Regions from separate parts of the Pseudomonas sp. LBUM1647 genome, predicted to be linked through region 2. Evidence: predicted binding sites of a transcription regulator. Region 2 holds the regulator's gene; each other region holds the start of a gene.

Region 1 (9,786 bases), 1.3 Mb from region 2:
ATGGCAAGCCGTTGGCCAGATGAACTTCTACGGTGACGGCGGGCGCCTCCACGCCTATTTGGGCGCGGCTGTGGACGATGGAGAGGGACATGGTCGTTCCTTGAGCTGACGGGAGCCGCTTCCTGCGGCTTTTTTAAGGGTAGTCGCGGGTTGGTGCTTGAGCTTGGTGATTGAGGCACAAAACTTTCGCAGAATGTTGCTAGCCAGTTACGCCGTAACGCGATCTGTAGCAGCTGGCGAAGCCTGCGTTCGGCTGCGCAGCAGTCGCAAAATCAAAGCATGCGGTACGTCAGGTAAACCGAGCACATCGGCTTCACGACTGCTGCGCAGCCGAACGCAGGCTCCGCCAGCTGCTACAAAGGTTGCATCCGTCTCTGTTAAAGCGATTGCAGAGCTCGTGAAGCTCGCTTCCACCAAGGTTTGTTGACGGCGCTTCGTGGTCGATCGCGGTCCGGCAACATCTGCGGAACGTCTTGCAACCGAATCCACGGCTGATTATTCCAATGCAGCAAGCTCAGTGACATATCCGGCCAGTTCAGCAGGCTCAGAATCGGGCGTTCGGTTGAGGTGGGTTGCTGGGCGTCTCTGAGGGCTGGGACGACGTCGTGGGTTAGCCATTCGCGCAGGGCCCGGTATTCGGGGCAGTAGTGGTAGACCAGCAAGGCGTAGACCCCGGATTCGCTGATTAGCAGGGTGTTTTCGATGGTGCCGTGGATGACGACTCGCGCGGATTGATGTTGATCGGGATCGAGTTTTCGGACGGCGCGTTCGTCGAGGAAAAGACGAAGCAGACGGCCTAAGTCTCGGGCGCTGAACCAAGGCTGGTTTTCGATCAAAAGCGCGTGAAGGTGGAGTTTGTGGCGGATGAAGACGTGAGGGATTAGATAGTTTTCTTCCATGGTGCAGCTCCCGGATGCGAATGAAGGAAACTGCCTCTGATCGTCGCCAAACGAAAAGGGTGGCAGCCATGCGCGGGTTGGCGAACCGGTGCATCCGGAAACCGGCAGACCCGAAGGTCTCCCACGCATAGCCGCCATAATTCGAGATGGGGATAATTCCCTGGTTCGAACGTGGTCGCGATGCGTTTAGATGCTATCCGGGTCGCCAAACCCAGTGCTGAACATTCAGCATTGGGTGAGCTTAGGAACCGGGGCTTTGCGGCGCAATCGGACGGCGGTGGTTTTCTTGTAGGACGTTGCCGGGGTTTTTGAGGGCTTAAAGATCAAAAGATCGCAGCCTTCGGCAGCTCCTACAGGGTTGGTCTGTCCAGCGTGGGAGGGCTGGTGACCGAGGCGACCCCATTCGCGGGCAAGCCCGCTCCCACAGGGATTGTGGTGTTATTCGGAAGGTGGATTGAGCTTCGCTTCAAGCTCCGCCACTTTCGCTTCAAGACTCTCCAAGCGTGCCCGTGTGCGTGCCAGCACAACCATCTGGCTATCAAACTCTTCCCGGCTCACCAGATCCAGCTTGCTGAAGCCGCTCTGCAACAGAGCCTTGAACTGGCTTTCGATTTCGCTTTTCGGCAGTGGGGTGTCGCCGCTGAAGAGGCGGGAGGCGGTGCCGGTCAGGGCGTCGAGGAAGTCTTTGGGCGCGAGCATGGGAAATGTCCTGTCAACAATGGCGGGCAGTGTATCACGCAGTGTCTATAGTCAATCCCGACCGCTGGCCGTGCACGCTTTTCGCGCATGCGGACGGACGGCATCGCACTGTTGTTGTGCGTAACGCGGCAAGAGTTGCGGCGAAGTGGTTGGCATCTGCGGTCAAGGGCTTGAAAACAGAGAGTTTTGTGGAGATGGCAAGCTTTCTGCTTAGTGCCTAGTGACCCATGCACTGATGCAGTCGCTGTGACGAATGCAGTGCGCCAAGCGGAACGGGGGAAGAGTTTCGCGCGGAGTGGTTAGCAGGCGTCGGACGGGCAGGTAAGGCCGACGATGCGTTACAAAGCCAGGCACTGCGCTTAGACTTGAGTCGGGTTTGTTTTCCTGGGGCAAGTCCACCAATTCGGGAGAGAGTTTTCATGAAGCTAGTCACTGCCATCATCAAGCCGTTCAAACTGGACGACGTACGCGAGTCGCTGTCCGAGATCGGCGTGCAGGGCATTACCGTTACTGAAGTCAAAGGCTTCGGTCGGCAGAAGGGTCACACCGAGCTGTATCGCGGCGCGGAATACGTGGTCGATTTCCTGCCAAAGGTGAAGATCGATGTCGCCATTGACGACAAGGATCTTGACCGGGTTATCGAGGCGATAACCAAGGCTGCCAACACCGGCAAGATCGGTGACGGCAAGATCTTCGTGGTCAATCTGGAACAGGCGATTCGCATCCGTACCGGCGAAACCGATACCGACGCAATCTAAGCCGCCACAAACCCAACGCCCCAGGAGAAAACAATATGACTCTGCGTAAATTCGCAGGGCTAGGAGCCCTGTTGTCCCTCGTAATGCCCGGCCTGGCTATGGCGGCAGACGAAGTGGCGGCCCCAGTCCTCAACTCCGGCGACACCGCCTGGATGATGACCTCGACAGCCCTCGTGCTGTTCATGACCATTCCCGGCCTCGCGCTGTTCTACGGTGGCATGGTTCGCTCCAAAAACATTCTTTCCGTGATGATGCAGTGCTTTGCCATTACCGGTTTGATCAGCATCCTGTGGGTCATTTATGGCTACAGCATCGCGTTCGACACTACCGGCATGGAACAGGGCGTCATCAACTTCAACTCGTTCTTCGGTGGCATGGGCAAGGCTTTCCTCGCCGGTGTCACGCCAGCGAGCCTGACCGGCCCTGCGGCGCTGTTCCCTGAAGCGGTGTTCATCACCTTCCAGATGACGTTCGCCATCATTACCCCCGCGCTGATCGTCGGTGCCTTCGCCGAGCGGATGAAGTTCTCCGCCATGCTGATCTTCATGGGCGTCTGGTTCACCCTGGTTTACGCACCAATCGCGCACATGGTCTGGTCCGGTAACGGCGGCCTGTTGTGGGACTGGGGCGTGCTGGACTTCGCCGGCGGCACCGTGGTGCACATCAACGCCGGTGTGGCCGGTCTGATTGCCTGCCTGGTACTGGGCAAGCGCAAAGGTTTCCCGACCACCCCGATGGCGCCGCATAACCTCGGTTACACCCTGATGGGCGCCGCCATGCTGTGGGTCGGCTGGTTCGGCTTCAACGCCGGTTCCGCCGCTGCGGCCAACGGCACGGCCGGTATGGCGATGCTGGTGACCCAGATCGCAACTGCCGCCGCTGCACTGGGCTGGATGTTCGCCGAGTGGATCACTCACGGCAAACCAAGTGCTCTGGGTATCGCTTCGGGTGTTGTGGCCGGTCTGGTTGCAATTACGCCAGCCGCTGGCACCGTGGGCCCGATGGGCGCTCTGGTCATCGGTCTGGCAGCCGGCGTGGTGTGCTTCTTCTGCGCCACCACCCTGAAACGCAAACTCGGCTATGACGACTCCCTGGACGCCTTCGGTGTGCACGGTATCGGCGGTATCCTCGGCGCGATCCTGACCGGTGTCTTCGCTGCACCGTCGCTGGGTGGCTTCGGCACCGTCACCGACATCGCCGCACAAGTCTGGATTCAGTGCAAAGGCGTGGGTTTCACGGTGATCTACACCGCGATCGTCACTTTCATCATCCTCAAGGTCCTGGACGCCGTCATGGGTCTGCGTATCACTGAGGAAGAAGAGGCTGTCGGCATCGATCTGGCACTCCACAACGAACGCGGCTACAACTTGTAAGTACGCGCACAAAAAAACTTGCCCGGCTTGCCGGGCATTTTTTTGTCTGGAGTTTGTCAGTGAAGGAACTGCTGAAAGGTTTTTTCGTACACGTTTAGTGGCGTTTACGACGGGCGTTTTTCTGCGGCCAATGGCTTACATGATTGAAGGAATATTAGGGCCTTTGTTTTTTCCCAGAGCGCGCTAGAATGCGCCCCGAACGTGCGGAGAACTGTATGTGGCAACAGACTCTGATTACCCTGCGGGCGAGGCCCCGGGGCTTTCATCTGGTAACGGACGAGTTACTCGCCGGCCTGCCTGAACTCAAGGCATGTCGGGTCGGTCTGTTGCATTTGTGGCTGCAGCATACCTCGGCGTCGTTGACCATCAACGAGAACGCCGATCCGGCGGTACGTCGCGACTTCGAACGATTTTTCAATCGTCTGATCCCACAAGGTACAGACGGCTATGAGCATAACGACGAAGGCCTGGACGACCTCCCGGCGCACTTCAAGGCCAGTGTGCTTGGCTGTCAGCTCTGTTTGCCGATTTCGGCAGGCCGACTGGCGCTGGGAACCTGGCAAGGCGTTTATCTGGGCGAGCACCGTGATTTTGGCGGTGCCCGTAAAGTCCTCGCCACCGTGCACGGTGAAGAGGCATAAACCGCTGGTTGTCAGCGGTTGTAGAATTTTTTCCAGCGGCCTTCGACAGACGGCGAAGCTGGGCTATAACTAATCTGCTTTTCGCAAGTCATGAGGTAGAACATGAGCGACGATGATCTGGAAAACGACGACCTCGAAGTAGGCGACGACGAAACCGAAGAAGGTCTGGAAACAGCAGCGGAAGACGTTGCTGACGACGATGGCGGTGAAGCGCCCGTTCCGACCGCCAAAGGCAAAGCCAAGGCAGCGGTATCGGTCGATGAGCTGCCGAGCGTCGAAGCGAAAAACAAGGAGCGTGATGCTCTGGCGCGGGCCATGGAAGAGTTCCTGGCCAAGGGCGGCAAGGTGCAGGAAGTGGAGGCCAATGTGGTCGCCGATCCGCCCAAGAAGCCTGACAACAAGTACGGCAGCCGGCCTATCTGAGCCTGCTACTTGCTTGCTGAAAAAGCCCGCCGTCGCTGCGGGCTTTTTCATGGGTGAAACAAAATCAAAAGATCGCAGCCTTCGGCAGCTCCTACACTATTGGGTGTACACCTGTAGGAGCTGCCGAAGGCTGCGATCTTTTCAGAAAAACCTCAAATCTTTTCCAAGTTCCAGAGGGCCAACAACGCCGGCAACTCGCTCAGGCTGCGAATCTCGGCATCCGGTGCCTTCTCGGCTTCCCAAACCTTGCCCGCCGGGTTAAACCAGATCGCCCTCAATCCCGCCTGCTGGGCGCCGGCAATGTCGTCACCCGGATGATCGCCGATATGCACGGCCGTTTCAGCCGTCGCACCACCCCGTTGCAACGCCTCGTGAAACAGTCGCGCATCCGGTTTGCCGATGCCGATGTCTTCGGCGCACAACGCAAACTTGAAGTAATCCGCCAGCCCTAACCGACGCACATCGGCGTTGCCATTGGTGACCACGCCGAGGGCGTAGTGATTGGCCAGCGTCTCCAGGGTCGGTTGCACTTCCGGGAAGATTTCCAGCTGATGCCGCGCATGCAGAAACACTTCAAAACTCTTGTCGGCCAGATCCGAAGCTTGGCCATGGTCGTAACCGGCCTCTTCCAGCGCGTGGAACAAGACTCGGCGGCGCAGGGCGCTGATGCGGTGCTTGAGGCTTGGTTCGCTGCTGAGGATCCGTTCGCGAATCGCCCACAAATGCTCCACCGGCACGGCGCCCAGATTTGGTGCATGTTCGGTCAGCCATTCACGCAATACGGCTTCGGCGCTGACGATCACCGGGGCGGTATCCCACAGGGTGTCGTCGAGGTCGAAGGTGATCAATTGGATTCTCATGACTCATCGCCTTTGATGCGTTTGGCCCGTGGATGGGCGCTGTCGTAAACCGTGGCCAGGTGCTGGAAGTCCAGGTGGGTGTAGATCTGGGTGGTCTTGATGTCCGAGTGGCCGAGCAGCTCTTGCACCGCCCGCAGGTCCTGGGACGACTCCAGCAAATGGCTGGCGAAGGAGTGTCGCAGCATGTGCGGATGCAGGTTCTGTCCCAGTTCGCGCTCGCCAGCGGCTTTAACCCGCACTTGAATCGCCCGTGGGCCGAGGCGCCGGCCTTGCTGGCTGACAAACACCGCGTCGTCCGCAGGGTTGGTCATGGCCCGCAGCGGCAGCCACAGCTCCAGCGCTTCGCGAGCTTTTTTGCCGACCGGCAGCAGTCGGGTCTTGCTGCCCTTGCCGAGCACTTGAACCATGCCGTCGGCCAGGTCCAGCTGATCCAGATTGAGCCCGGTCAGCTCCGACAGCCGTAAACCTGAGGAATAGAACAGCTCCAGGATCGCTTGATCCCGACGTGCCAGAAAATCATCCTCCACCGCGCCCTCAAGCAGTTGCAGCGCGCGGTCGGTGTCGAGGGTTTTTGGTAGCCGACGTTCGCCCTTCGGCGGCGCCAGGCCGTTGGCCGGGTCGTGGTCGCAGAGGCCTTCGCGGTTCAGATAATGATAGAGCCCGCGCACCGCCGACAGCAGCCGGGCCAGGCTGCGGGACGATTGGCCCTGTGAATGCAGGCGAGCGATCAGGCTGCGCAGGCGCTGGATGTCCAGGGCCGCCCAACTGCTGATGTTCTGTTTGACGCACCAGCCCAGCACTTTGTCGAGATCGCGGCGGTAGGCGTACAGCGTGTGAGGCGACACCTGCCGCTCACTGCGCAGGTGTTCGCAGTAAGCGTCCAGTTGCCGTTCCACGATCAGCGTACCGAGCGCAGGGAGGTGTTGACCCGTGGCAGCACGCGGCCCATGACTTCGGCGATGTAGCTGAGGAACAGCGTACCCACCGAACTCTTGTAATGCTGCGGGTCGCGGCTGGCGATGGCCAGGACGCCGTGGATGCCCTGGTAGCTGATAGCGACAACGGCGGTGGAGCCGATCTGTTTGCGCTGTTCTTCGCCAAACAGGAAGTCCAGTTCATGCTCACGCAAGCTGCCACTGACGCTTTTGTCTTCCGAGAGCAAGCCGCCGATGGCCGTTTGCGCGTCGGCATGAGTGACCCAGCGGCCGACCGGCATCGGGTTGTCACCCAGCAGAATCAGGCTGACGAAGGGCACCTGGAAGTCCTGGCGCAGACTGTCTTCGACACTGATCACCACGTCTTCCAGGCTGGTGGCGTCCATCAGCGCGAGAATCAGGCGGCGGGTCTTGTCGAAAAGGCGGTCGTTGTCGCGGGCCACGTCCATCAAGTGCGAGAGGCGATGACGCAACTCGATATTGCGGTCGCGCAGGATGCTCATCTGGCGTTCGACCAGCGAAATGGTGTCGCCGCGCTGGTGCGGAATGCGCAAGGTTGCGAGCAGTTCTTCATGCTCGACGAAGAAATCCGGATGAGCCTCCAGGTACGCGGCAATCGCCGCCGCCTCAAGGCTTTCGGAAGGGGATTCGTCGGGCTGTAGGGCGGGAACCTGGGGCTTATCTTTCATGGATTCGACTCTCTCAAAGACGCACTTGTCCTTCATAAACGCGCACTGCCGGGCCGGTCATCATGACCGGTTGACCAGGGCCTGCCCATTCAATGGACAAACGCCCGCCGGGCAGGTCGATCAATAGCGGCGAATCCATCCACCCCTGGCTGATCGCGGCCACTGCGGCAGCGCAAGCGCCGGTTCCGCAAGCCTGGGTTTCCCCGGTCCCGCGTTCCCAGACGCGCAGCTGCGCGCGGCTCCGGTCGATGACCTGGAGAAAACCGACATTGACCCGCGCCGGGAAGCGCGGATGGTTTTCGATTTTCGGCCCCAGCTCATGCACCGGTGCATTGTTGATGTCGCTGACCCGCAGCACGGCATGGGGGTTGCCCATGGACACGGCGGCCAGGTCGACCAGAGTGCCGTCGACGTCAACCTGATAGCTCGTGGCCTGCTCCGGCGCTTCAAATGGAATCTCGGCCGGCACCAGGCGCGGTGCGCCCATGTTGACACCGATCTGCCCGTCGCTGCGGATATCCAGTTCGATGATGCCGCTTTTGGTCTCGACGCGGATCTGCCGCTTCGCGGTCAGGCGCTTGTCGAGCACGAAGCGTGCGAAACAGCGCGCACCGTTGCCGCACTGTTCCACTTCGGAGCCGTCGGCGTTGAAGATCCGGTAGCGGAAATCCACGTCCGGGTTGCTTGGCGCTTCGACGATCAGCAACTGATCGAAACCGATACCCGTATGCCGATCGCCCCATTGCTTGGCGTGTTTGGGCAGGATGTGCGCATGCTGGCTGACCAGGTCGAGGACCATGAAGTCATTGCCCAGGCCGTGCATCTTGGTAAAACGCAGCAGCATGGTTTTACTCCGGCAGCAGGCTTTCGCCAGCAAACAACTCGGCTACCGTCTCACGGCGACGCACTTCAAATGCCTGATCACCGTCCACCAACACTTCAGCGGCACGGCCGCGGGTGTTGTAGTTGGAACTCATGACAAACCCATAGGCACCGGCCGAATGTACGGCCAGCAGGTCGCCTTCTTCCAGGGCCAGCTCACGATCCTTGGCCAGGAAGTCGCCGGTCTCGCAGATCGGCCCGACGATGTCGTAGGCACGGGCAGCGGAGTTGCGCGGGCGCACGGCGGTGACGTCCATCCAGGCCTGGTACAGCGCCGGGCGGATCAGGTCGTTCATGGCCGCGTCGACGATGGCGAAGTCTTTGTGTTCGGTGTGCTTGAGGTACTCGACCTGGGTCAGCAGCACGCCGGCGTTGGCGACGATAAAGCGGCCCGGCTCGAACACCAGTGCCAGGTCACGACCGTCGAGACGCTCGCGCACGGCTTTGATGTAGTCGGCAGCCAATGGCGGCTCTTCATCGCGATAACGCACGCCCAAACCACCACCGAGATCGATGTGGCGCAGGTAAATGCCGCAGTCGCCGAGGCGGTCGACCAGGCCCAGCAGGCGGTCGAGGGCATCGATGAACGGCGGCAGGGTGGTCAGTTGCGAACCGATGTGGCAATCGACACCGACCACTTCCAGGTTCGGCAGCTGCGCGGCACGGATGTACACGTCTTCGGCGTCGGCGATGGCGATGCCGAACTTGTTCTCTTTAAGACCGGTGGAAATGTACGGGTGAGTGCCGGCGTCGACATCCGGGTTCACTCGCAGCGAGATCGGCGCGCGAACGCCCAGCTCGGCGGCTACAACCTGCAGGCGTTCCAGCTCATCGGTGGATTCGACGTTGAAGCAGTGCACGCCGACTTCCAGGGCACGACGCATGTCGTCACGGGTCTTGCCGACACCAGAGAAGACAATCTTGTCGGCGCTGCCGCCAGCGGCCAGTACACGTTCCAGCTCGCCACGGGAGACGATGTCAAAACCGGCGCCCAGACGCGCCAGGACATTCAGTACACCCAGGTTGGAGTTGGCCTTGACCGCAAAGCAGACCAGGTGCGGCATGCCGGCCAGCGCATCGGCATAAGCCAGGTACTGGGCTTCGATGTGCGCACGGGAGTAGACGTAGGTCGGTGTGCCAAAGCGTTCGGCGATGGCGGACAGGGCAACCCCTTCCGCGAACAGCTCGCCGTCACGGTAATTAAAAGCGTCCATGGCGTTCCCTTATTGGTAGACGTCGTGCTTGTGTGCTTTCGACGGAGACTTCTGCGACGACTTGGCTTGCTCGGCAGGGTCCTGGCTATCGTCAGGCAGGTACAGCGGGCCTTTTTGACCACAGGCCGACACAAGGCAGGCAACCGCGACGAGCGCAGCAAGGGAAGAGATCAGGCGCTTCATGGCGAAATCCTTGAAAATGCGTTAATTGCGCCGGAGTATACCGGCCACCCGGCAGCTTGCCTATGCGACGGGGCTCCCGTCCGGCGGGCCTTGTGGTGAGGGGATTTATCCCCGTTCGGCTGCGCAGCAGTCGCAAGCACTCCCGTTTAACCTTGAACTGCTGGGGCTGCTTCGCAACCCAACGGGGCGGTGCGACGTTTCGATAAATCCCCTCACCACAAAGGCCCGCT
Region 2 (9,786 bases):
GTGTTCGGTTGCATCGCAGCGATATTCGCCGCGGTCGGCTACTGGAACATCAGCCCGGAACGCTTCCTCGATCAGCCGGTGGCAAAGATCGATGAAACCGCGATCGACTATTACGCGATCAACGCCCACAGCGTGCAGTACCTGCCGGACGGCAAACTGCAATACGAAATGACGTCCGACAAGGTTGAACACCTGAAAGCTACCGAAGTGACGCTGCTGACCAATCCCGACCTGAACATGTTCCGCGGCACCGAGTTTCCGTGGCATGTCCAGAGCGAGCACGGCGAAGTGAATCCCGACGGCACTCAGGTCGAACTGATTGACTCGGTGCGCATCACGCGCTTCGACGAGAAAAACCGCAAGACCCTGATTACCACCACCCGCATGACAGTGTTCCCGCAGCAGCAATATGCGCAGACCGAGCAACCCGTTAGAATCGACGGCGCTGGTGGTGTGTCGACTGGCAAGGGAATGAAAGCGTATTTGAAAGAAAGCAGGATACACCTGCTATCGAACGTAAGAGGACAGTATGAGGCTCGTTAAAACCCTCCCTATTTTGCTCGGTCTGAGCGCAGCACTGGGAAGCGTGAGCGCCTGGGCTCTGCCGAACGATCAAGAGCAGCCTATCCGCATCCAGGCCGACGATGCCCAACTGGACGACAAGAATGGTATTGCCACCTATAAAGGTGACGTGATCATTACCCAGGGCTCGATGATTGTTAAAGGCAATACTGTGACCATCACCCGTACCCCGGCCGGCGACATCGACGTGGTGACTTCGGTGGGCAATCTGGCCTACTTCGAGCAGATGCAGACGGCTGGCGACACTAAGCCTGTTCAGGGCTGGGGTGTGACTATTCAGTACCACGCCTCGCAAAACCGCGTCGTGCTGATCGACAAGGCAAAAGTTGTCGACAAGGACAACAACGTCACCCAAGGCGAAAAAATCGTCTACGACACCGAGAAAAAGCTTGCGAGCGCCGGGCGCGCTACGGGCAGCAAGGTCACCGAGGCGCGTCCGCGTATCGATATGGTGATCCAGCCGAAGCCGAAAAACGACACGAAAAAGGCCCAGTAATGGCAACTCTGAAAGCTCAGCATCTGGCCAAGAGCTACAAGAGCCGCCAGGTCGTGCGTGACGTCAGCCTGTCGATCGACAGCGGTCAGATCGTCGGCCTGCTGGGTCCCAACGGCGCCGGCAAGACCACCTGTTTCTACATGATTGTTGGCCTGGTACAGGCCGATCAGGGCCGCGTACTGATTGATGACCTGGATGTCAGCCACCAGCCTATGCACGGTCGTGCGAAGGCCGGTATCGGCTATCTTCCGCAAGAAGCATCGATCTTCCGCAAACTCTCGGTAGCCGACAACATCATGGCGATCCTCGAGACCCGCAAGGAACTCGACAAGGCCGGTCGTCGCAAAGAGCTGGAAAGCCTGCTGCAGGAATTCCACATCAGCCACATCCGCGACAACCTCGGGATGAGCCTGTCCGGTGGTGAACGCCGCCGTGTGGAAATCGCTCGAGCACTGGCTACCAACCCGAAATTCATCCTGCTCGACGAACCGTTCGCCGGCGTGGACCCGATTTCGGTGGGCGACATCAAACAGATCATCTATCACCTCAAGGCCAAGGGCATTGGCGTGCTGATCACTGACCACAACGTCCGTGAAACCCTGGATATCTGCGAAACCGCCTACATCGTCAACGATGGCCAGCTGATCGCCGAAGGTGACTCTGCCACCATCCTGGCCAACGACTTGGTCAAGGAAGTGTATCTGGGCCATGAGTTCCGCCTGTAAGCACTGAGGTGTCTGGCTGGTTGCTCGGGCGCTTGTCTCGATAAAAAATCAACATTTTTTTATTGTTACAGCGCTCTAGGCAAACGCTGCAGTTTCGGGCATATAATTTGCTTATGTTTGGCGCTCCGGCGCCCTGTAGTGGATGGCGCATGTGCGCCGGCGAATAAGGTGTTAAGCCCCTGCCATGAAACCATCGCTAGTCTTGAGAATGGGCCAGCAGCTGACGATGACACCGCAGCTGCAACAGGCCATCCGCCTGCTCCAATTGTCGACCCTGGACCTGCAACAGGAAATCCAGGAGGCCCTGGAGTCCAATCCGATGCTCGAACGCCAGGAAGAAGGCGACGACTTCGATAACGCCGACCCCTTGGCCGACAAAGCCGAACAGCAACCCAACGCTGACATTCAGGAGCCCTCCTACCAGGAAACCGCCCCGACGGTTGATAACCTCGAGGAAGGCGACTGGAACGAGCGCATCCCCAACGAACTGCCCGTCGATACCGCGTGGGAAGACGTCTACCAGACCAGCGCCAGCAGCCTGCCGAGCAACGATGACGACGAGTGGGACTTCACCACCCGGACATCGGCCGGCGAAAGCCTGCAAAGCCACCTGCTGTGGCAACTGAACCTGGCCCCGATGTCCGACACCGATCGCCTGATCGCCGTGACCCTGATCGACTGTATCAACAATCAGGGCTACCTGGATGAAACCCTCGAGGAGATTCTCGAAGCCTTCGACCCGGAACTGGACATCGAACTGGACGAAATCGAAGCCGTCCTGCACCGCATCCAGCAATTCGAACCCGCTGGCATCGGCGCCCGCAACCTGGGCGAATGCCTGCTGCTGCAATTGCGCCAGTTGCCCGCCAAGACGCCTTGGCTGGTCGAGGCCAAACGCCTGGTCACCGATTACATCGACCTGCTCGGCAGCCGCGATTACAGCCAGCTGATGCGTCGCATGAAGCTCAAGGAAGACGAACTGCGCCAAGTGATTGAACTGGTGCAGAGCCTCAACCCGCGCCCAGGCTCGCAAATCGAGTCCAGCGAAGCCGAATACGTCGTTCCCGACGTGATCGTACGCAAGGACAACGAGCGCTGGCTGGTGGAGCTGAACCAGGAATCCGTGCCACGACTGCGGGTCAACGCTCAATACGCCGGTTTCGTGCGCCGCGCCGACACCAGCGCCGACAACACCTTCATGCGCAATCAGTTGCAAGAGGCCCGCTGGTTCATCAAGAGCCTGCAAAGCCGCAACGAAACCCTGATGAAAGTAGCTACTCAGATCGTCGAGCATCAGCGCGGCTTTCTTGAATACGGCGACGAAGCCATGAAACCGCTGGTCCTGCATGACATCGCCGAAGCGGTGGGCATGCACGAGTCGACGATTTCACGGGTGACCACGCAGAAATTCATGCATACCCCCCGGGGCATATATGAACTGAAATACTTTTTCTCCAGCCACGTCAGCACCTCCGAGGGCGGTGAATGCTCGTCCACGGCGATCCGCGCGATCATCAAAAAACTGGTTGCCGCGGAAAATCAGAAAAAGCCGTTGAGTGACAGCAAGATCGCTGGTTTACTGGAGGCACAAGGCATTCAGGTGGCTCGCCGCACCGTCGCCAAGTACCGCGAATCCCTCGGGATCGCGCCTTCGAGCGAACGCAAGCGGTTGATGTAGAGCCACGCCACAGCGTTCCAGTGGCAGGCATTTCTGCCTGCCGCTTTATGCACTGGCAACGAAGGAGAAGCTGTATGCAAGTCAACATCAGTGGACACCAACTGGAAGTGACCGAACCTCTTCGCACCTACATCGGCGAAAAACTCGAACGATTAGAGAGGCATTTCGACAAGATCACCAACGTGCAGGTCACGATGACGGTCGAAAAGCTCAAGCAGAAAATCGAAGCCACGCTGCATATTCCCGGCAATGAAGTGGTCGCAAACGCGGAGCATACCGATATGTACGCGGCGATCGACGCACTGACCGACAAGCTGGATAAACAACTCAAAAAGCATAAGGAAAAGACCCAAAGCCTCCTCCAGGGCGCGACCGGTCGTTAACACTCCCAACCCATGATCCGACTTGAAAGCATCCTGACCCCCGGCCGTTCCCTCGTGAACGTGCCGGGCGGCAGTAAAAAGAAAGCCCTCGAACAAATTGCCAACCTTATCCACAAAGAAGTGCCGGATCTGGAGATGCAAGATGTCTTCGAGGCTCTGATTGCCCGTGAAAAACTCGGCTCAACCGGTTTTGGCAACGGCATCGCCATTCCACACTGCCGCTTGAAGGGCTGCACCTCGCCCATCAGTGCCCTGATGCACCTTGATGCACCCATCGATTTCGACGCCATCGACGGCGCCCCAGTTGACCTGCTGTTCGTTCTGCTGGTCCCGGAAGCCGCTACCGATGCGCACCTGGAGTTACTGCGCCAGATCGCCAGCATGCTCGACCGCAAGGAAGTGCGCGAAAAACTGCGCAGCGCCCCGAGCAATGAAGCCTTGTATCAGGTTGTCCTGGACGAGCAAAACGGTCATTAATCATGCGCTTGATCATCGTCAGTGGCCGCTCCGGCTCAGGTAAAAGTACCGCACTCGATGTTCTCGAGGACAACGGCTACTACTGCATCGACAACCTGCCCGCCGGTCTGTTGCCGGAACTGGCCGAACGCGCGTTGATTCACACCGAGCTGGCACAACCGCTGGTTGCCGTATCCATCGATGCGCGTAACTTGCCGAGTCACTTGTCGCGGTTTCCCGAACTACTGGAAGAAGTGCGCAGCCGGCATATCCAGTGTGATGTGCTTTATCTGGACGCCGACGAAGAAACTTTGCTCAAACGTTTCTCGGAAACCCGCCGTCGTCACCCGCTGAGCAATGCCAATCGCTCGCTGGCCGAGGCCATCAACGATGAGACCGCCCTGCTCGGACCGATTGCCGACCTCGCCGATCTCAAAGTAAACACCACCAACCTGAACCTGTATCAGCTGCGAGATACCATCAAGCTGCGCCTGCTGAACCAGCCGGAACCCGGTACGGCGTTCTTGGTGGAGTCTTTCGGCTTCAAGCGTGGCATGCCGGTGGACGCTGATCTGGTGTTCGACGTGCGCTGCCTTCCGAACCCTTACTGGAAGCCAGAGTTGCGCGATCAATCCGGGCTCGACCAACCAGTTGCCGAGTACCTGGCGGCACAGCCGGACGTCGAAGAGATGTTCCAGGACATCTCCACCTACTTGTTCAAGTGGCTGCCCCGCTTTGCCGCCAGCAACCGCGCTTATGTCACCATTGCCATTGGCTGCACCGGCGGCCATCACCGCTCCGTCTACCTGACCGAGCGTCTGGGCCACGCCCTGCAAAAAACCCTGAAGAACGTCCAGGTCCGCCACCGCGACCTCAGCTAAAGGATTCACACCGCGATGCCTGCTCTGGAAATTGAAATCATCAACAAGCTGGGCCTGCATGCCCGCGCTTCTGCGAAGTTCGTCGGCGTCGCCGGTGAGTTCAAGGATTGCACAATCCGGGTCGGACGTACTCCCGAGTCCATGGTAGACGGAAAAAGCATCATGGCCATGATGATGCTCGCTGCCGGCAAGGGAACAATAATTCACCTGAGTACCGAAGGTGAGCAGGCTGACGAAGCCTTGCAGGCTTTGGTGGATTTGATCAAGGACTACTTCGGCGAAGGCGGTTAAGCACTCGCCTAGGCGAGCGCAGTATCCATCACCATCATCAAGCAAAACCCGATAAGCAACCCAAGACTTGCAAGCTTGTCGTGACCATTGCGGCGCGACTCGGGAATGACTTCATGGGTGACTACCAGCAACATTGCGCCGGCCGCCAGTGCCAACCCCAAGGGCAACAACAATTCGGCCAGGCTCACTAGCCAGGCGCACAACAACGCGAAGACCGGCTCGACCAGACCTGACGCAGCACCAATCAGGAACGCCTTGACCCGCGACATCCCTGCCCCGGCCAAAACCAGCGCGATCACCAGACCTTCCGGCACATCCTGCAAGGCGATGCCCATGGCCAGGCTATTGGCGTCGGGCATGCCACCCCCCGCCGACACACCGACCGCCATGCCTTCGGGGATGTTGTGGGCAATGATCGCAAACACAAACAACCAGATTCGCGGCGGGATGACCGGTCGCTCCAGCGTGCCTACGAGCATTTCCGGCGACGCACCTGACACCTTGCGATCAACCAGGAACAATCCAAACGCACCCAGCATGATGCCGAAACTGATCAGCCCGCTGGCCGCCCAAGGCGTCAGCCCCAGGCTTTCAGCGGCAGAGATCCCCGGAACGATCAACGAAAACGCTGTCGCCGCGAGCATTACCCCGGCCCCGAAGCCCAGCAGCGTATCGCTGACCGTCTGGGGCATCCGTCGAATGACCAGCACGGGCACCGCGCCCAAGGCAGTGCCCAAAGCGCAGATCGCCCCGCCTTGCAGCGCGCGCAGCAGTTTCGGCTCGAGGTCCAGCCACGCCAAGCCTTGGGCAACCAATAACGTCATGCCTGCCAGCAGTAACAGCGATCCGAATGCGTAACGAAACATTCGTCCACTTCCGATCGCCAGTGTTTCAGTGCCCATAGCCAGCCTTGGATTGTTTTTGCAGAAGTCTTAAACCAGTGCAGCCTGATAGCGCGCAGCGACTTCAGGCCAATTGATCACGTTGTAGAACGCGTTGATGTATTCCGGGCGACGGTTCTGGTACTGCAGGTAATAAGCGTGCTCCCAGACATCCAGGCCGAGGATTGGCGTATTGCCGTTCATCAATGGACTGTCCTGATTGCCGCTGCTTTCAACGACCAGTGTCTTTTGCGGCGTCACACTGAGCCATGCCCAGCCGCTGCCGAAACGAGTCAGCGCGGCTTTGGTGAAGGCTTCCTTGAAACTGCTCAGGCCGCCCAGTTGCTCATCGATCGCCTCAGCCAAGGAGCCTTCAGGATTGCCGCCGCCGTTGGGCGCCATCACTTCCCAGAACAGCGAATGGTTGGCATGCCCGCCGCCCTGATTAATCACCGCCGCGCGCAGCTTCTCCGGCAGTTGCTGGACAGCAGACACCAGTTTCTCCACCGGCCACTCGGCAAACTCGGTGCCTTCGACCGCCGCGTTGAGGTTGTTGATGTAGGTCTGGTGATGCTTGGTGTAGTGGATTTCCATGGTCTGCGCATCGATGTGCGGTTCCAGGGCATCGTAGGCGTAGGGCAAGGCAGGCAAGGTAAAAGCCATTTCAATGAACTCCATGATGTAGGGGCGCAGGCGAGGCGGCATCGATGTGCAGCAATCGATGCGTACGCGGATATTCGCCGTGTTCGCTGATGAAATTCAGCAGCTCGACGTAGGTTTTGCTGCTCTGGCGCAACGCTGCTTCACGCAGGGCCGGCGCCAGTCGTGGGTCCTGCATGGTCTGCAACAATCGCTGATGGATGGCGCACAGGTACTCGGCGCTCTCCTCAGGCTGGTTCAGACGCAAATGCAGATCCGCCAGGTTGTGGTGGGAAATCACGCAGGCCGCCACCGCTTCGTCGGCATCTGCCCAGCGCTCGAACAACACCTGGGCCAGAGCCAATGCCTGCAAGTAAGCCTCGCGGGCATCGACCAGTTCGCCCAGCATGAAACAGCGATTAGCCCTTTCGATCGTGCGTTTCCAGTGCTCCATGGTGAGCCTCCAAAGCGGTTGCGGGGATTACACGCCGCCTGCGGTGAGTTTTTCCGGGTCCAGCAAGACCTCAAGCTGGCTGCGTGTCAGGTCGGTGTGTTCCAGAGCGACATCGATCACCGGCCGGCCCTGTTGATAGGCCTTCTTGGCGATCTCCGCGGCTTTTTGGTAACCAATGATCGGGTTGAGTGCGGTGACCAGGATCGGGTTACGCGAAAGCGCTTCCTTCAGCCTGGATTCGTTGACCTTGAAGCTGGCGATGGCCTTTTCACCCAGCAGATGGCTGGAGTTGGTCAGCAACTCGATGCTGCTCAGCAGGTTCTGGGCGATGATCGGCAGCATCACATTCAGCTCGAAATTGCCCGACTGACCGGCGATGGTGATAACCGTGTCATTGCCGATGACCTGAGCGGCGACCATGGCGGTCGCTTCCGGGATCACCGGGTTGACCTTGCCAGGCATGATCGAAGAACCCGGCTGCAAGGCTTCGAGCTCGATTTCACCAAGACCGGCCAGCGGGCCGGAGTTCATCCAGCGCAGGTCGTTGGCGATTTTCATCAGGGAAACGGCCGTGGCCTTGAGCTGACCGGAAACACTGACCGCCGTGTCCTGAGAGCCGATCAGCGCAAACAGATCCTCACCCGGTTGGAATTGCACCTGGGTCAGCTTGCTCAATTGCTCACTGAAACGCGTCGCGAATTGCGGATGAGCATTGATGCCGGTGCCCACTGCCGTGCCGCCCTGAGCCAGGGATTGCAGACTCGGCAGCAGATCCTGCAGATGACCGATGTTGGCCTTGAGCTGCTGCGCCCAACCGTTGAGCACCTGGCTCATGCGCACCGGCATGGCGTCCATCAAGTGAGTGCGACCGGTTTTGACGTGGTGATGGACCTCTTCAGCCTTGCGCTCAATCACCTGAACCAGACGCACCAGCGCCGGCAGCAATTGCTCGTGCAACGCCAATGCAGCACTCACGTGGATGGTGGTCGGGATGATGTCGTTGCTGCTTTGGCCGCAATTGACGTGATCGTTGGGATTCACCGGCTCGCCGAGCAGACGGCTGGCCAGGGTGGCGATCACTTCGTTGGCGTTCATGTTCGAACTCGTGCCGGAACCGGTCTGGAAGATATCCACCGGAAAATGCTGCATGAAGTCGCTTTGGAGCAGACCCAGTGCCGCATCGACGATGGCTTTGCCCTGGGATTCGCTGATTTGTTCGAGCTCGACGTTGGCTCGGGCAGCGGCGGCCTTGGCCAGGATCAGTGCGCGGATGAACTGCACCGGCATCGGTTTGCCGCTGATGGGGAAGTTATCCACCGCACGTTGGGTCTGTGCGCCGTAGAGGGCGTCCACCGGGACTTGAAGCTCGCCCATGCTGTCGCGCTCAATACGAGTCTTGGTCATCTGTAAATCCTTGCACCAGTTCTATGAGAGGAATCGAGGGCTGCAACTCGCAGGTCGCCAGTTGCCAGGTGTAGCTCTGCCAGCGCTTGAGGCGGCATTTGCATAAAGAGAGGCGTTCCAGGTCGCGCAATGGGCGCCAGGCTTGATCCAGGCAGTAGGTCCGCCAGTGCCAGGGCAGCGCGACATCGGCGGCGGTGTCGAGTAACAGACGGAAAGAAGTTTCGGCGATGGTCCAGGGAGAGGTTGCCGTGCAACAGGCGAGATAACGACCTTCGGCCAGGTAATGTTCGATCAGGCGAGGCTCGTCGGGGTCCATCGCGCAACGGATCTGGCGACTCATCCAGCGCCAGCTTTCGAGGTAAGGCTGCTCGTGCAAGGCAGAACTCATGATCCGGGCTCATTCGGTAATGAGATTTATTATTAGATGATAATGAGAAGCAAAACAACCCCGGGAGCACACACCAAGTCCATTGTGGGAGCGAGCTTGCTCGCGATGGCGGTTTAACATTCAACATTGATTTCGACTGACACGACGCCATCGCGAGCAAGCTCGCTCCCACAGTGGGCGGTGCATGGCGCATAAAAAAAGGCGCGCCACCTGATGGGTGGCGCGCCTTTTTTTGCTTAGCGGTAAGGGTTTAGCTACCCGCTACCGTCATCCGTTCGATCAGCACCGAACCTGTGCGAATGTTGCTGCGCAGCTCCAGGTCATTACCGACGGCAACGATCTGTTTGAACATGTCACGCATGTTGCCGGCGATGGTCACTTCCTGGACCGCAAACTGGATTTCACCATTCTCGACCCAGTAACCCGCCGCGCCCCGGGAGTAATCGCCGGTCACCATGTTCAGGCCCTGCCCCATCAACTCGGTCACCAGCAGGCCGCGCCCCATGCGGCGCAGCAAGGCTGCCTGGT
Region 3 (9,786 bases), 2.9 Mb from region 2:
TCGAGATCGACGGCACCGTGGTCGACATGTGCAAAGAATTCCTGCCGAACCACTCCAAGGGTGCGTTCGCTGATCCACGCCTGAACCTGGTGATCGACGACGGCATGCGTTTCGTCGCCACCACCACCGAAAAATTCGACGTGATCATTTCCGATTCCACCGACCCGATCGGCCCGGGCGAAGTGCTGTTCTCGGAAAACTTCTACCAGGCCTGCCGTCGCTGCCTGAACGAAGGCGGCATCCTGGTGACCCAGAACGGCACGCCGTTCATGCAAATCGAAGAAGTCAAAACCACCGCCGGGCGCCTGCGCAGCCTGTTCCCGGACTGGCACTTCTATCAGGCGGCCGTGCCAACCTACATCGGCGGCGCCATGACCTTCGCCTGGGGCGCGACCAATACCGCCTATCGCAAATTGTCCCGCGAAACCCTGCAGCAACGCTTCGCCGGCAGCGGCATCATCACCCGCTACTACAATCCGGAAATCCACATCGGCGCGTTCGCCTTGCCTCAATACGTCCTGCAGGCTGTGAACAAGCCTAGCAACGACTGATATCGAGCAAGCCAGAAAGGGTCCTCTCAGGTTGTGTGAAAACACACCGGAGACGGCCCTTTTTTCATGCTTCACTTATAGAAGGTCCGGTTGAACGATTGGCCGGGGAAGAATGTCGAGATACATGTAAGCCCATCCATGGGTTTTATCGAGGAGGCACCTGATGCAAAAGTGGAAAGTCACTTTCGTTGATGATCACGGTGAACAAGTTGACGAGGTGTTCGAGAGCGATGAATGCCCGAACAACGAACAAGCCGCGAAGCTCATTCGCGCCCGGTGTCTGCCTGTGGCTGCCGAACTGGACCTCAACGATCTGGAAGGGCGCACCGATGATCCGACTGTCAAAAGTCTGAAGACCCAGTACAGCATTGAAATCCTCAGTATCACGCCAATCTGAACATCTCCTGTCACATTCCTAACCAGGCCTTGGCAGCGGCTCTATCTTGAGGCTACTCTGCAATCGAGATCAGCGAACGGATCGCTAAGGTCTGGTCTTGTCAGCTACATGCTTGCTTCCCACCGGCAACGTTGTTGCCGCATCGCTCGCCCCATTCGGTTGCGAGTGCCGGGAATACGGAAAGTCTATCCATCAGTCTGAGGGGGACGTTTCATGAGCACAGCCTATCAAGAAGACATCAGCACCAGCGTCTTGCGCCGCATGAAAGAAGGCGGCTTCGACTTTTCACGATTCCATCCCATCGAGTTCTACGCCATTTTTCCGGACGAGGAGCGGGCACGCAGGGCGGCAGGGCATTACTGTGGTGAATCCTTGAATGCACAAATCAGCGTGCGCGACGACGGCGCGTGGTACCTGGAACTGAGCAAAGTGATGTACGCCACCTATGACGGTATCGGCGATTTTGAGCAGGATTTCGAGGCGGTGGTCGAGCCTTTGGGCGGCATCATCGAAGGATGGGGCGTCAAGCAGGAGGTACGAGGGCGACTCGCATAACTTATGAACAATGACAACACTCAGCAACGGCTGACCTCAGGGTTGGCCGTTTTCGTTTTCAAGGTTTGAAAAGTCAAAAGATCGCAGCCTCGTTTTCTCCTGTAGGAGCTGTCGAGTGAAACGAGGCTGCGATCTCTTGATCATGTTTTTGATTCATAACGTTTCAAAAAAGCAAAAAAAAGCGGCCTAAACAGGCGGCTAAAGGGAAGTTCGTCAAGATTTTCAGCGAATGCGCGGATTATCCGCATCGACTCCCGGGCAGTGAAATCAACTCTGGCTATGCTGGTGATAGGCGACAACATTGCTTCGCAATGAAGCGGGGGCGATCAAGTGGGGGCATTTACCGCACAGGATTGGTGCGGTGCGTGCAGTGCGATTATCCAACTGATTGATATCAAAGCGTTTATGCCGATGGCACGGGCTTTGCGAAGCCCAGATGTCCGGGTGACAAGGAGTACGGCATGATCCGCACCTATTTTGATGAGATGTACGATGCCGGCGGCCAGGTCCGCCCGCATTATCGGGAGTTTGCCCGTTGGCTGGCCGAAACGCCTGACGAGCTTTTGGCACAACGGCGACGCGAGGCCGATCTGTTATTTCATCGCGCCGGGATTACATTCACGCTCTATGGTGATGAGCAAGGGACAGAGCGCCTGATTCCCTTCGACACCATCCCCCGCAGCATCCCCGCCAGTGAATGGCGAGTCGTCGAGCGCGGCTGCATTCAGCGGGTCAAGGCGTTGAACATGTTCCTCGCCGACCTCTATCACGAGCAGCGCATCATCAAGGCCGGCATCATTCCGGCCGAGCAGGTGCTGGCCAACGAGCAATACCAGTTGGCGATGCAAGGGCTGGATTTGCACCGCGATATCTATTCCCACATCTCTGGTGTCGATCTGGTGCGCGATGGCGACGGCACGTACTACGTGCTTGAAGACAATCTTCGCACGCCGAGCGGCGTCAGCTACATGCTGGAAGACCGCAAGATGATGATGCGGTTGTTCCCAGAGTTGTTTGCGGCCCAGCGCATTGCCCCCATCGATCACTATCCGAACCTGTTGCTCGACACCCTGAAAAGCTCCAGCCCGATTGATAACCCGAGCGTGGTGGTACTGACGCCGGGTCGTTTCAACAGCGCGTTCTTTGAACATGCGTTTCTGGCGCGGGAAATGGGCGTTGAGCTGGTGGAAGGCGCGGACCTGTTCGTGCGCGATGACAAGGTGTTCATGCGCACCACGGACGGGCCGAAAGCCGTCGATGTGATCTACCGTCGCCTCGACGATGCGTTCCTCGATCCGCTGGCGTTCAACCCTGACTCGATGCTTGGCGTTCCAGGACTGCTGTCGTCCTACCGCTCCGGCAATGTCGTGCTGGCAAACGCCATCGGCACCGGGGTCGCGGACGACAAGTCGGTGTATCCATTCGTCACGGACATGATCCGTTTCTACCTTGATGAAGAGCCGATTCTGAAGAATGTGCCGACGTGGCAGTGTCGTAATCCCTCTGAACTGTCCCACGTACTGGCCAATCTTCCAGAGCTGGTGGTCAAGGAAACCCAGGGCTCCGGCGGTTACGGAATGCTGGTCGGGCCGGCGGCGACGGCGGCGGAAATCGAATCTTTCCGCGCGCGGATCAAAGCCAAGCCCCATGCGTACATCGCGCAACCGACGTTGTCCCTGTCGACCTGTCCGACCTTTGTCGAAAACGGCATCGCTCCACGCCACATCGACCTGCGTCCGTTTGTATTGTCTGGCCGCGAAACCCGGGTTGTGCCCGGCGGTTTGACCCGTGTTGCCCTGCGCGAAGGCTCCCTGGTGGTGAATTCATCCCAGGGCGGTGGAACCAAGGACACCTGGGTGGTCGAGGATTGAAGGAAGCCTGCCATGTTAAGTAGAACTGCCTCGGATTTGTATTGGATGTCGCGTTACCTGGAGCGGGCGGAAAACCTCGCACGGATGCTCGACATCAGTTATTCGCTGTCGCTGATGCCACAGGATGGCCGTGGTGACGGCCTGCATGAACTCGCCATGCCTTTGCTGATCACCGGCACCCTGGACGATTACCTGGAACGCCACGGCGATTTGCACGCCGAACGGCTGCTGCATTTCTTCGCTCTGGACGCAGCTAATCCGGCGAGTATCTACAGTTGCCTCGGTTCGGCGCGGGCCAGTGCCCATGCGGTGCGTGGGCGAATCACCGCCGACATGTGGGAAAACATCAATGCCACCTGGCTGGAAATTCGCGGGATTGCCGATCAGGGCTTGAGCCGCTACGGCATGAGTCGATTCTGCGAGTGGATCAAGGAACGCTCCCACCTGTTCCGCGGCGCGTCCTACGGCACGATCATGCGTAACGATGCGTTCCGCTTCATTCGTTTGGGCACCTTTATCGAAAGGGCGGACAACACGCTGCGCCTGCTCGACGCCCGCTACGAAATGGCCGGCGATCAGGCCGAGGCGGTCAGCGACGGCACGGCGCACGCCTATTACCAGTGGAGTGCTTTGCTGCGGGCGTTGTCCTCGTTCGAGGCCTACACCGAGATCTACCGCGATGCGCCCGGCGCCCGGCATGTGGCTGAGTTGCTACTACTGCGTGCTGACGTGCCGCGTTCATTGCGCGCCTGCACTGAAGAAATCGACCAGATCCTCGCCCAGTTGCCGGGGGCCAACGGCCGTCCCGCGCAACGTTTGGCCGCGGAAATGGACGCACGCCTGCGCTACACCGGCATCACCGAAATTCTCGACGAAGGCCTGCACGCCTGGCTGACCGAGTTCATCCCGCTGGTGCGCCAGTTGGGTAACGCCATACACAGTTCCTACCTGGAGGCTGCATGAGACTTTCCATTAGCCACGAGACCACCTATCACTACGAAGATCAGGTGCGGGCGAGCATCCAGTACTTGCGACTGACCCCCCACGACAGCGAGCGCCAGCACGTGCTCAGCTGGCAACTCGACTTGCCGCGCCCGGTGCGCGCGCAACTCGATCCGTTCGGCAACATCCTGCACGTGCTGACCCTGGATGAGCCTCATGAGGCGATCATCATCGGCGCTCGTGGCCAGGTGGACATCGACGAATTGCGTGAGGCGGAGCATGAAAGCCAGTCGGCGCTGCCGTTCCTGCGTTTCACGCGCCTGACCGAAGCCGACGAAGCCCTGCGTGCGTTCGCCGAGAAAGAATGCAAGCAACGTCGGGATCGCACGGCGCTGATCGATTTGATGCATGGCTTGAACCAGCACATGACGTACACGCCGGGCTCCACCGAAGTGGACACCAGCGCCGCGCAGGCCTTCGCCGGGCGTTCGGGCGTCTGTCAGGACCACACCCATGCGTTTCTCGCCTGCGCTCGCAGCCTGGGCATTCCGTCGCGTTATGTGTCGGGCTATTTGTACAGCGAGAACAGCGAACACCTGGCCAGTCACGCCTGGGCGGAAGCCTGGCTCGACGACGCCTGGTACAGCTTTGACGTGACCAATGAATTGGCGCGGCCGGAGCGTCATCTGAAACTGGCGGTGGGCCTGGATTACCTGGATGCCTGCCCGGTGCGTGGCATGCGGCGTGGCGGTGGTTGCGAGCAGATGCATGCGAAGGTGTTTGTGTCACCGACGCCGATGCCGGTGATCTCCGTCCAGCAACAGTAATCGCGATTCACTGCGGCGGGGCGACTTCTATGGTGAGGGGCTGACCTGTGGCGAGGGGATTTATCCCCGTTGGGCCGCGCAGCGGCCCTAAAAAATCAGGCAGTACAGTGTGTCAGTGGAATTATCACAGGCAGGTTTCAGGGCCGCTGCGCGGCCCAACGGGGATAAATCCCCTCGCCACAGGTGTGTGTTTATTTGGTCAACGCCACTTTGCGTCCAGCCATGTGCTTCAAATACCCCACCAACCTCTCCAGATCCCCGTCCGGCAACACCGTCGCCGAGAACCCGGGCATCTTCGCCTGTGGCCACTGGCGCAAGCTCTGCGGATCACGAATGTAGCGCTTGAGGAAATCTGCGCCGAAGTACTCGGTCGGGTTAAACGGAATATTCAGGTCAGGCCCAAACTGCGCATCCCCGGCGCCGTTCAATCGATGGCACGCCAGGCAATTCTTCTGAAACAGCGCAAAGCCCTTATTCACCGGATCGTCAGCCTTCAAGGCCGGATCGGGCAGCAGGGCAGGGAAGCGCTCGGCCACCGGTGCCAAGCGCTTGATGCTCGCCACTTGAAAGGGCCATTGCTCGGGGCTGATGTCGCCCGCCTGCGGATCGGTCCAGACCAGATAGAACGGCCCGGCGCCGGGTTTGCCTTCCGACAGCGGTGGCCACGGCTTGGCGGGTTCTTCAATCGCCAACCATGCGCGCGCACCCTGGGTATTGAGCAACGGCGCGGCTGACAGTTCTGCGGCAAAACCATCCAGGGCTACCGCCTGTAAATGGTCTTCAGGCTTGATGCCCGTCAACAGTGCAGCCACGGGAACAGCGCGATAGCTCATGTCCCGTTTGTAGGAAACATCGTTGCTAATGGTGATGGTCTGAACCTGAGGATGCTTGAGCAACTCCTCGGTTTGCCAGGTGCGACTGCTCGCGCCCAGCTCAAGGTTCAGCTGTGCGGCAGACAGAGGCGTGCTGAGCAGCAAGGCCCCGAACAGAATGAGCGTTTTCAAATGATCGCCGTCCATGTCGTGGAAGTGCCGCAAAGATTGGCACACCCACGCTGGCCCGGGTAGCGAGCCAGTGACATTTTTAGAGGGCGATATAAAACCTGGCGCCGTATTTTTTATTGACCGACTAGCCGATCACCTTGGTCAGGTTCGGCAAAATCAACAACAGCGTAGTGGCGAAAAGAATGAGCCCGGCTTGACGTACTTTCGATTGTTTGAACATGGCTTGACCGCCTTTATTGTTATTTCCTGATGCCTGCCTGCATTTCTCCATGACGGCAGAGCGTTGCACTTCCTGTTTGACGAGCGCCTCGGCAAAACCCGACGACAACTTCGTACAAGTTCACCTTAGAGCCCGCGTCACGCTTGGTTTAGATCCATTTCGTATGGACGTCACATAAATTGCTCTTAAAAAGGCATGAGGCCTATTGCCAGCTTCTTGGGCGTCCGTTTGCTAGACAGCTTGGTGTCCTGAATCGGTTAATTGGGTCGTTGCCTACCGTCCGTCTGAGCGTGACCGTCAACCTCAGTGAGCGCTGCGGTCATTGAATCCAGGGCCGCTCGGCCTAAGAGTGGGACTCTGTATTTACACCCCGCTCAGGTTCGAGGACGTCATGACCCAAGCTTTGATTTTCGACGCGTTACGCACGCCCCGCGGCAAAGGCAAGGCCAATGGCGCCTTGCACAGCGTCAAACCGGTGAACCTGGTTGCCGGGCTGCTCACGGCGCTGCAACAGCGCACGTCCCTCGATACCAGTCAGGTCGACGATGTGGTACTTGGCTGCGTGACGCCCATCGGCGACCAGGGTTCCGACATCGCCAAAACCGCGACCCAGGTGGCGGATTGGGACGTCAGCGTGGCGGGTTTGCAGATCAACCGCTTCTGCGCCTCGGGGTTGGAGGCGGTGAACCTCGGCGCGATGAAAGTGCGTTCCGGCTTCGAAGACCTGGTGGTGGTCGGTGGCGTCGAGTCCATGTCCCGCGTGCCGATGGGCAGCGATGGCGGCGCCTGGGCACAGGACCCGGAAACCAGTTTTCACAGCCATTTCGCCCCTCAAGGCGTGGGCGCTGATCTGATCGCCACGTTGGAAGGCTTCAGCCGTCAAGACGTCGATGCCTATGCGCTGCACTCCCAGCAAAAGGCTGCTCGGGCAAGGGCCGACGGTTCGTTCAACAAATCGCTGGTGCCGGTGCAGGACCAGAACGGCATTATCCTGCTCGATCACGATGAATTCATCCGCGCCGGATCGACCATGGAAGGTTTGGGCAAGCTCAAGCCGAGTTTCGAGATGATCGGGCAAATGGGCTTCGATGCCACCGCGCTTCGGGTCTTCAGCCATGTTGAGCGGATCAACCACGTGCACACGGCGGGTAACAGTTCCGGGATCGTCGATGGCGCGGCGCTGATGCTGATCGGCTCCGAAGCCAAGGGCCGGGCGTTGGGTTTGCAACCGCGGGCGCGGATTGTCGCCACGGCGGTCACCAGCACCGATCCGACCATCATGCTTACCGGTCCCGCGCCGGCCACCCGCAAGGCATTGGCCAAAGCCGGGCTGCGGGTCGAAGACATCGACCTCTTCGAAGTCAACGAAGCCTTTGCCTCGGTGGTGCTGAAATTCATCAAGGACATGGCGATCGACCCGGACAAGGTCAACGTCAACGGCGGCTCCATCGCCATGGGCCACCCGCTGGGTGCCACTGGCTGCGCGATCCTCGGCACGTTGCTCGATGAACTGGAAACCCGACGCCTGCGCTATGGCCTCGCGACGCTGTGTGTCGGCGGCGGCATGGGCATCGCCACCATCATCGAACGCCTCTGAGCCCCGACCGACTTCAAGGAAGCACTTTCATCATGACCGAAGCCATCCGTTACGAAAAAGGCCAGGATCAGATCGTCGTCCTGACCATCGACATGCCGGGCCAGAGCGCCAACACCATGAACGCTGTCTACCGCGAAGCCATGGCCGCGTGCGTTGCCAGACTCGTTGCCGACAAAGACACCCTCGCCGGCGTGATCATCACCTCGGCCAAGAAAACCTTCTTCGCCGGCGGTGACCTCAATGAACTGATCAAGGTCGGCAAGCCTGAAGCCAAAGCCTTCTATGACATGGTGCTGACGCTCAAAGGGCAGCTGCGAACCCTGGAAACCCTCGGCAAACCGGTGGTCGCCGCGATCAACGGCGCCGCGTTGGGCGGCGGTTGGGAAATCTGCCTGGCGTGCCATCACCGGGTGGCGCTGGACGATTCTTCGGTGCAACTCGGCCTGCCGGAAGTGACCCTCGGCCTGCTGCCGGGCGGCGGGGGAGTGGTGCGAATGGTGCGGATGCTCGGTATTGAAAAAGCCTTGCCTTATCTGCTCGAAGGCAAGAAAGTCCGGCCGCAGCAGGCGTTGCGGGCAGGTTTGATTGATGAGTTGGCGACGGATCGTGATGAACTGCTGGCCAAGGCTCGCGCCTGGATTATCGCCAATCCTTCGGTTGTGCAGCGCTGGGACGTGAAGGGTTACCAGATTCCCGGTGGCACGCCGTCGAACCCGAAAGTCGCGCAAATGCTGGCCATCACGCCGTCGATCCTGCGCAGCAAAACCCAGGGCTGTCTGCCCGCGCCAGAGAAAATCCTCTGCGCCGTGGTGGAAGGCGCTCAGGTGGATTTCGACACCGCGCACCTGATCGAAACCCGTTACTTCACCGAATTGACCACCGGCCAGGTGTCGAAAAACCTGATTGGCACGTTCTGGTTCCAGCTCAACGAAATCAATGCCGGCGGCTCGCGGCCCCAGGGCTTTGCACCTTACGTGACGCGTCGAGTGGGCGTGTTGGGCGCAGGCATGATGGGCGCCGGAATCGCCTTTGTCAGCGCGTCGGCCGGCATCGACGTGGTGCTCAAGGACATCAATCTTGCGGCCGCGGAGAAGGGCAAGGCTCATTCGGCGGCGCTGCTGGACAAGAAGGTTGCGCGTGGCCAATTGAGTGCCGATCAGCGCGATGCCACGCTGGCGCGAATTCACCCCACTGAAAACGATGCCGACCTGGCCGGTTGTGATCTGATCATTGAAGCGGTGTTTGAAGATCGCGATCTGAAAGCCAACGTCTCTTCGGCGGCGCAAAAAGTCGTTGGCCCGGATGCGGTGATTGCTTCCAACACGTCGACCTTGCCAATCAGCGGCCTCGCGACCGCCGTGCCGGATCAGAGCAAGTTCATCGGCCTGCATTTCTTCAGCCCCGTGGAGAAAATGCCCTTGGTGGAAATCATCAAAGGTGCCCACACCAGCGACGAAACCCTGGCTCGCGGGTTCGATTTCGTACAGCAAATCAAGAAAACGCCGATTGTGGTCAACGACAGTCGTGGTTTCTTCACTTCGCGGGTGTTCGGCACATTCACCAACGAAGGTATCGCCATGTTGGGCGAAGGCGTGAGCGCGCCGATGATCGAGACCGAAGCGCGCAAGGCCGGCATGCCGATCGGACCTCTGGCGATCTCCGACGAAGTTTCCCTCAGCTTGATGAGCCATATCCGCCAGCAAACCGCCAAAGACCTGCAAGCAGAAGGGAAACCGCTGATTGAGCACCCGGCGTTCGCCGTGATTGACTTGCTGCTCAACGAATACAAGCGTCCGGGCAAGGCTGCGGGTGGTGGTTTTTA

The links. The regulator sigma-54, encoded in region 2, starts transcription at its own class of promoters, with help from an activator protein. The targets are predictions, from matches to a motif close to ANTGGCATNNANNTTGCTNT.
Region 1: the regulator sigma-54 is predicted to act here: its motif matches at 1,792-1,811, upstream of glnK (P-II family nitrogen regulator).
Region 3: the regulator sigma-54 is predicted to act here: its motif matches at 1,914-1,933, upstream of ACA059_RS22635 (circularly permuted type 2 ATP-grasp protein).

Annotation. Positions count from the first base shown of each region.
Region 1 is NZ_CP166809.1:6,619,278-6,629,063, reverse strand. Features, by position in the region: gene ACA059_RS30720 (YifB family Mg chelatase-like AAA ATPase) at 1-91, opposite strand, end outside; gene ACA059_RS30715 (BRO-N domain-containing protein) at 378-899, opposite strand; gene ACA059_RS30710 (accessory factor UbiK family protein) at 1,338-1,598, opposite strand; gene glnK (P-II family nitrogen regulator) at 2,018-2,356, shown strand; gene ACA059_RS30700 (ammonium transporter) at 2,392-3,729, shown strand; gene ACA059_RS30695 (secondary thiamine-phosphate synthase enzyme YjbQ) at 3,945-4,370, shown strand; gene sutA (dormancy-specific transcriptional regulator SutA) at 4,473-4,793, shown strand; gene ACA059_RS30685 (HAD family hydrolase) at 4,946-5,653, opposite strand; gene xerC (tyrosine recombinase XerC) at 5,650-6,549, opposite strand; gene ACA059_RS30675 (DUF484 family protein) at 6,552-7,277, opposite strand; gene dapF (diaminopimelate epimerase) at 7,291-8,121, opposite strand; gene lysA (diaminopimelate decarboxylase) at 8,126-9,373, opposite strand; gene lptM (LPS translocon maturation chaperone LptM) at 9,383-9,556, opposite strand.
Region 2 is NZ_CP166809.1:1,028,220-1,038,005, reverse strand. Features, by position in the region: gene lptC (LPS export ABC transporter periplasmic protein LptC) at 1-543, shown strand, start outside; gene lptA (lipopolysaccharide transport periplasmic protein LptA) at 530-1,078, shown strand; gene lptB (LPS export ABC transporter ATP-binding protein) at 1,078-1,803, shown strand; gene ACA059_RS04555 (RNA polymerase factor sigma-54) at 1,988-3,481, shown strand; gene hpf (ribosome hibernation-promoting factor, HPF/YfiA family) at 3,556-3,864, shown strand; gene ptsN (PTS IIA-like nitrogen regulatory protein PtsN) at 3,877-4,341, shown strand; gene rapZ (RNase adapter RapZ) at 4,344-5,201, shown strand; gene ACA059_RS04535 (HPr family phosphocarrier protein) at 5,217-5,492, shown strand; gene ACA059_RS04530 (ZIP family metal transporter) at 5,501-6,394, opposite strand; gene ACA059_RS04525 (superoxide dismutase) at 6,425-7,036, opposite strand; gene ACA059_RS04520 (DUF2753 family protein) at 7,038-7,466, opposite strand; gene ACA059_RS04515 (class II fumarate hydratase) at 7,494-8,870, opposite strand; gene ACA059_RS04510 (FagA protein) at 8,851-9,258, opposite strand; gene pmbA (metalloprotease PmbA) at 9,509-9,786, opposite strand, start outside.
Region 3 is NZ_CP166809.1:4,930,877-4,940,662, reverse strand. Features, by position in the region: gene speE (polyamine aminopropyltransferase) at 1-551, shown strand, start outside; gene ACA059_RS22645 (hypothetical protein) at 715-948, shown strand; gene ACA059_RS22640 (ribonuclease E inhibitor RraB) at 1,162-1,503, shown strand; gene ACA059_RS22635 (circularly permuted type 2 ATP-grasp protein) at 1,965-3,374, shown strand; gene ACA059_RS22630 (alpha-E domain-containing protein) at 3,387-4,337, shown strand; gene ACA059_RS22625 (transglutaminase family protein) at 4,334-5,143, shown strand; gene ACA059_RS22620 (c-type cytochrome) at 5,335-6,162, opposite strand; gene ACA059_RS22615 (acetyl-CoA C-acetyltransferase) at 6,759-7,964, shown strand; gene ACA059_RS22610 (3-hydroxyacyl-CoA dehydrogenase NAD-binding domain-containing protein) at 7,997-9,786, shown strand, end outside.